2 regions of the Modestobacter sp. I12A-02662 genome follow, and region 2 is predicted to be linked to the other one. Evidence: riboswitches for the same ligand, from Rfam matches in the RefSeq annotation. Region 2 holds a riboswitch; the other holds the start of a gene.
What was found. Region 2 has a riboswitch for S-adenosylmethionine ahead of HL189_RS11975 (putative leader peptide). Riboswitches for the same ligand answer to the same signal wherever they lie in the genome.
Positions count from the first base shown of each region.

Region 1: it holds a riboswitch for S-adenosylmethionine, as region 2 does, so the genes downstream of both, thrC (threonine synthase) here and HL189_RS11975 (putative leader peptide) in region 2, are expected to answer to the same signal.

Region 1 covers NZ_JABGDE010000003.1:459,987-463,384, forward strand. Annotated here, with positions in the region: gene HL189_RS05035 (hypothetical protein) at 1-165, opposite strand, end outside; gene HL189_RS05040 (HAD family hydrolase) at 311-1,132, opposite strand; SAM riboswitch class I at 1,215-1,342, shown strand; gene thrC (threonine synthase) at 1,355-2,656, shown strand; gene HL189_RS05050 (cold-shock protein) at 2,875-3,075, shown strand; gene groL (chaperonin GroEL) at 3,346-3,398, shown strand, end outside.
Region 2 covers NZ_JABGDE010000007.1:131,836-135,233, forward strand. Annotated here, with positions in the region: gene HL189_RS11960 (PEP/pyruvate-binding domain-containing protein) at 1-739, shown strand, start outside; gene HL189_RS11965 (cold-shock protein) at 799-1,002, opposite strand; gene HL189_RS11970 (hypothetical protein) at 1,228-1,485, shown strand; SAM riboswitch class I at 1,545-1,639, shown strand; gene HL189_RS11975 (putative leader peptide) at 1,646-1,720, shown strand; gene HL189_RS11980 (methionine ABC transporter ATP-binding protein) at 1,918-2,946, shown strand; gene HL189_RS11985 (methionine ABC transporter permease) at 2,943-3,398, shown strand, end outside.

The DNA of each region.
Region 1 (3,398 bases), on a different contig from region 2:
GGCGACCCCCGCCAGCAGGCCCCCGGTCAGCGGCCGCGCATCCGCCGGGGCGGTGGCCGAGCCGAGCAGCCACAGGACGGTGGCCAGGCCGGCGAGCACGAGGACGCGGCCGAGGTACCGGGGCAACCGGGCGGCCCGGGGCGCGGCCGGGGTGGATTCGCTCACCACGCCTCCCCACCATGCGTCACCAGGTCTTCACGTCCAGTGAACCCGCTGACCGGCGCGGCCGCTGCGCGGACGGGGTCGTCCGATGGGGTGGACTCGGGGTCCCAGGCGTCACCGACGGTCAGGACGTCAACCGACCGGGGCCCTAGAGGGAGGCGAGCACCGCCTCGGCCCAGCCCTCGCCCATGGGCGCCCGGGTCACCGCGGCGTTCGGGACGGCGGACAACCGGGCCGCCATGCCGTCGACCGCGGCCCCGTTGGCGGTGATCCAGAGCCGGCCGACCGCGGGCGCCATCTCCAGGTCGCTCACGCTGTCGCCGACCGCCACCGCGTCGGCGGCGTTCAGCCCGCGCCGGGCGAGGTCCCAGCGGATCGCCGCGCCCTTGGAGATCCCGCGCGGCATCAGGTGGTAGACGTGCGGCGGCAGCGCCTCCGGGGCGAGCGTCATCCGCGAGGTCGCCGGCACCGCGCCGTTGTCGTTGATCGTCAGCCAGGGCCACCCGCGCTCGGCGAGCCAGCCGTCCACCGCCGCAGGGTCGACCCGGCCGCGCAGCAGGGCGTCGGTCGCGTGGGTGGCGTGCCAGGGCGCGTGCCACTCGATCCGCCCGGGGTGCGCGGCGATCAGCTGCTCCACCACGCCCAGCTCGGCCATCACCGACATCGGCGTCCGGCCGGCGTACTCCGCGGGCACGTCGCCGGGGAGCAGGTGGGTCCGCCGTCCGCCGTCCCAGCTGACGACCGACCCCAGCTCGGCGATCGCGCCGTCCGCGGCGAAGATCCGCTGCGCCTCCAGGAGCTGGTCCGGGGTGCGGCCGGAGACCAGCACCAGGGGCACCCCGGCGCGGTGCAGCTCCAGCAGCGCGGTGGCCGGGGTGGCCGTCAGCTCCCGGTCCGCCCGGTGCCAGAAGGAGCCGCGCGGGCCCACCATCGTGCCGTCGAGGTCGGTGTAGACGATGCGGGCGGGCACACCCCCATCTTGCCGGTCCGCCGCCGGCCGTCCTGGCCGTCCCCGGACCCGTCGGATGCGCCGGGTACAGTCGCCCACGTTCCACTCATCCAGAGGGGCAGAGGGACACGGCCCGATGAAGCCCCGGCAACCGCCGTCCGCACATCCGCGGACGGGAGGTGCCAATTCCGTCCCGCGCGGCTCGACGGCCCGACGCGGGGAAGATGAGGAGGTTGTCGTCGAATGACCCTGACTGCTCCCGGTTCTCTCCAGGCCGACTCCACGGCCGGAGGCCAGGTCGTCCCCAGCCCGGCCAAGGGCCTGATCTGTCGCAACTGCGGCGCCACGTTCGGCCTCATCGCCGAGCACGCCTGCGCCGAGTGCTTCGGACCGCTCGAGGTCGACTACGACAAGGACCTGCTCCAGGCGGTGACCCGGGAGCAGATCCAGGCCGGACCGCAGAACATCTGGCGGTACGTCGCGCTGCTGCCCGTCGGGCAGGACCCCGCGTCCCGGGTCACCCTCGACCCGGGCCTGACCCCGCTCATCCGCGCCGACCGGCTCGCCGCCGAGCTCGGCATCACGGGTGGGCTGTGGGTGAAGGACGACTCGGCCAACCCGACCCACTCGTTCAAGGACCGCGTGGTCAGCCTCGCCGCGACCGCCGCCAAGGGCTTCGGCTACACCAAGATCGCCTGCGCCTCCACCGGCAACCTGGCCAACTCCGTCGCCGCGCACGCCGCGCGCAACGGCCTGCCGAGCTTCGTCTTCGTGCCCAGCGACCTGGAGCCGGGCAAGATCGTCCAGTCCGGGGTCTACGGGCAGGCGCTGATCGCCGTGGACGGTTCCTACGACGACGTCAACCGGCTCACCAGCGAGCTCGCCGAGACCGACGAGTTCGAGGACGCCGCCTTCGTCAACCAGAACGTCCGGCCGTACTACGCCGAGGGCTCCAAGACGATGGGCTACGAGCTCGCCGAGCAGCTGGGTTGGCGGATCCCGGCGCAGGTGGTCATCCCGATGGCGTCCGGCTCGCTGCTCACCAAGGTGGACAAGGCCTGGCGGGAGCTCGTCGCCGCCGGGATCGTCGAGGACACCGGGTGGACCGTCTTCGGTGCGCAGTCGGCCGGGTGCGACCCGATCGCCACCGCCTTCGACAACGGCTGGGACGTCGTCAAGCCGGTGAAGCCGACCGGGATCGCCAAGTCGCTGAACATCGGCAACCCTGCCGACGGCCCCTACGCCCTGGACGCGATCCGGCGCACCGGGGGTGCGGTCGGCCGGGTCGGCGACGCCGAGATCGTGCAGGGCATCCGGGACCTCGCGCGCACCACCGGCGTCTTCGCCGAGACCGCGGGCGGCGTCACCATCGCCGTGCTGCGGCAGCTGATCGGGGACGGCCGGCTCGACCCGGCCAAGGAGACCGTCGTCCTCAACACCGGCGAGGGGCTGAAGACCCTCGACCCGATCACCCCGGTCGTCGGCCCCACCCACCGGGTCCAGCCGACGCTGCGGTCGGTGCGGGAAGCCGGCCTGATCGGCTGACGACGGCCGCGCCGCGGCGCGGTCAGCCGGTCGATCGACCGAGCCGCAATCGTTACCACACCGGGTGATGGAGAGCGGTTTGGAGCCGTGACCAGCGGCGATCCGTGCTGTACCGTTCCGCGCGGTTCGAGTTCCACGTTCGTGTCCACGGGCGGAAGAGCGAGACCCGACCCCTCGGAGCTGAGGGGTTGACCGCACGCACGAACGTGGGAGCACACGTGGCACAGGGCACCGTGAAGTGGTTCAACGCCGAGAAGGGCTTCGGCTTCATCGCCGTCGACGGCGGCCAGGACGTCTTCGTCCACTACTCGGCCATCCAGATGGACGGCTACAAGAGCCTCGACGAGGGCCAGCGGGTCACCTTCGAGGTCGTCCAGGGCGAGAAGGGTCCGCAGGCGGACGCCGTCCGCGGCGCCTGATCCACTCGGGTCACGAGGCCCGGTCCCCCACGGGGACCGGGCCTCGTCGCACGTCAGGGCCCGGGCCGGCCCCGGTCGGGGGACCCCCTCCTTGCACTCGCCGAGGTCGAGTGCCAAACTTCGGTTGGCACTCGGAGCTGCCGAGTGCCAACCAGGTCGGAACGGTGAGGCACCGGTCCGCGGACCGCAGGAGCGTCCGCGTCGCTGGTGTCGTCCGTCGCGGGCGCCGGGCCTGACCGTGCAGCGATCAAGCATGGAGGACACCACCACATGGCCAAGATGATCGCCTTCGAGGAAGAGGCGCGCCGCGGCCTCGAGCGGGG
Region 2 (3,398 bases):
GGCCGTCGCCGAGGCCGAGGCGATGGTCGCCACGCTGACCGGCCGGGCGCGGCGGCGCGGCCGGGTGCGGGGCGCCGTCGTCCGCTTCGCCCTGCACCGGGCCCGGCGGCTCGGCGGGGTACGGGAGCTGCCGAAGTACTGCATCGTCCTGCTGCTCGCCCGGGCGCGGGCCCAGCTGCGGCTCCTCGGCGCGGACCTGGTCGGCAGCGGCGTGCTCGACCGGCCGGAGGACGTGTCCTTCCTCGACCTCCGCGAGGTCAGGGAGGGGTTGCGCGGCCGGGACCTGCGCGACGTCGTCCGGGAGCGCCGGGCCGTGCACGACCGCGAGCTGGGCCGCCGGCGGGTGCCGCGGGTGCTGCTCAGCGACGGCACCGAGCCGGAGGACCGGGTGGCCCGGCCACCGGCCGGGGACGGCGTGCTCGTCGGCACCGGCGCGTCGGCGGGGAGGGTGACCGGCCCGGCCCGCGTCGTGCTGGACCCCACGGGCGCGCACGTGGCGCCCGGGGAGGTCCTGGTGACGCCGTCCACCGATCCGGGCTGGACGCCGCTGTTCCTCACCGCCGGTGGGCTGGTCATGGAGATGGGCGGGGCGAACTCGCACGGGGCGGTGGTCGCCCGCGAGTACGGCATCCCGGCGGTCGTCGGTCTGCCCGGCGCCACCACCCGGATCACCACGGGGCAGCTGGTCACCGTGGACGGCACGGCCGGGGTCGTGACCGTCGCGGAACCCGGGGCGTAGCGGCCCCGGAGACGACGGAGCCCCTCCGGTCAGCGACCGGAGGGGCTCCGTCAACGCGATCAGATCGCGCGGACGTTCTCCGCCTGGGGGCCCTTCTGGCCCTGCGTGATGTCGAACTCGACGCGCTGCGCCTCGTCCAGCGAGCGGTAGCCGTTGCCGGAGATCGCCGAGAAGTGGCAGAAGACGTCGGCGCCGCCGCCGTCCTGCTCGATGAAGCCGAAGCCCTTCTCCGCGTTGAACCACTTCACAGTGCCCTGAGCCATGTCGTTCCCACTTCCGTGCTGTCGCGTCAGCACCGATGGACATCGGTCCTGGGTCGCCGTACCGACCGGCAGGACCGAGAGGAACGTCAGGCAGAGACGACTGCGGACGTCCGGGAACGAGGCAGAGGCACAACAGCGACCGCGGCCGACTGTACGTGGTCGTCGTCAGGAGTGGGGACGGCGGCGATCAGTGTCACCGTGTACCCCTCGAAGGAGGCTGTTCCGATGGACATCACCACCGTCAACGACCGGCACCTCTACCAGGCCCGGGTCGTGGTCGAGGACCCGGCGCACCCGTCCGGCCGGCTCGAGCTGCCCGGGAGGGTCGTCCGGTTCGGTCCCGCCGGGTGGCTGACCGTGGTGGCGGGGCTCGGCGAGGACGCCGAGATCGAGCTGTACCCGACCGGCCGCATCCTGGCGGTCACCGATCTGCGGGAGGTCGGGGCCGCCGCCCACCACCATCCGGACGGCGGCACGGGGTGAGCCACCTCCCAGGCCCGGCCGGTCGCCTTTTCCTACCTGCTGGGTAGAGTTGACCTCGGATGCCATCCGGAGCGGCCGAGAGACCTGGCTCGACGACGCCGCAGCAACCCCCCGCCCCGGCGGACGAGGGTGCTACTGCCAGGACCGATGGAGGAACGCCATGAGGCACGCCGGGCTCACCTGGGCTCGCCGGCACATCGACCTGTGCCGGACCGCCACCGCGCTGTGTCGCTGATCCCGACCCCCGCATCCCGGTAGCCGCCCCGTTCCACGGGGCATCCACCTGCCGCGGGCCGGCGCGGTCGGCCCGGGCCACCGCCGCCGGTGCCCGAGCCGCTCCACCGGTCCGCTGACGTGCAGGCCGGCCGGCCGGAACCACCTGCGCCGCCTCACTCCACCCCGGAACCGCTCACCTCGAGGACACCGAACCCCGTGATCGAACTGACCGACGTCCGCAAGGTCTTCCCTGCCCGGAGACGCGCCGGGGAGGTGGTCGCGGTCGACGGCGTGAGCCTGCGGGTGGAGGCCGGGGAGTTCGCCGGCGTGGTCGGCCCGAGCGGGTCCGGCAAGAGCACGCTGGTGCGGCTGGTCAACATGCTGGAGCGGCCGACCTCGGGATCGGTGACGGTGGACGGCCGGGTGCTCAGCGACCTGCCCGACGACCAGATCCGTGAGGCCCGTCGGTCCATCGGCATGGTGTTCCAGCACTTCGAGCTGCTGGACTCCCGGACCGCCGCGGGCAACGTCGAGCACCCGCTCGAGCTGGCCGGGGTCGGCCGGGCCGAGCGACGCCGCCGGGCCGCCGAGCTGCTGGACCTGGTGGGCCTGGCGGAGCGGGCCGACGCCCATCCGCGGCAGCTGTCCGGTGGGCAGAAGCAGCGGGTGGCGATCGCCCGCGCGCTGGCCGGCCGCCCCGCGGTGCTGCTCTGCGACGAGGCGACCTCCGCCCTGGACCAGGCCAGCACGACCAGCGTGCTGGAGCTCCTGCGCCGGGTCCGGTCCGAGCTCGGCCTCACCGTGCTGCTCATCACCCACGAGATGGCCGTGGTCAAGGCCGTGTGCGACAGCGCCGTGCTGCTCGACAAGGGCCGGGTCGTCGACGGCGGCCGGCTGTCGGAGATCCTGACCCGCGAGCACTCGCCGCTCAGCGACGCACTGCTGCCCGCGCCGCTCGCCGACGCCGGGGCCGGCCACGCCGGTGTGCTGCTGCGGGTGACGGTCACCGACCGCACGCCCGAGACGCTGGTCCTGCAGACCCTCATCGGTCGGCTCGGCCTCTCCGTCGAGGTCGCCGGCGGCTCGGTGGAGACGGTCGCCGGCGGGCGCTACGGCCGGCTGCTGCTGCGCGTGACCGGGGACCTGGCGCAGCTGGACGGCGCCGTCCGCGGGCTGCGGGACGACGGCGTGCTCATCGAACAGGTGCCCGGGACCCCCGGCGCGGTGGCGGGGGCGGCCCGATGAGCGACTGGGCGCGCATCTACCCGCAGCTGGTCGAGGCCACCGGCGAGACCCTCTACATGGTCGGCGTCTCGGCCCTGCTGACCGTGCTGTTCGGCGTCCCCCTCGGGGTGCTGCTGACCGTCACCGCCCCCGGCGCCCTCGCGCCGCGGCCGACGCTGTACCGGCTCCTGGGGCTGGTGGTGAACCTCGGCCGCTCGCTGCCGTTCATCATCCTGCTGTTCCTGGTCGCGCCGGTGACCCGGGGCATCGTCGGGACGACGATCGGCTCGACCGCGGCGATCGTGCCGCTGACGATCGGCGCCGTCCCGTTCCTCGCCCGGCTGGTGGAGACCAGCCTGCGCGAGGTCGCCCCCGGCAAGGTCGAGGCGGCGCTGTCCATGGGCGCGCGCCGCCGGGACGTCGTCCGCACCGTGCTGCTCCCCGAGGCCCGGCCCTCGCTGATCGCCGGCACC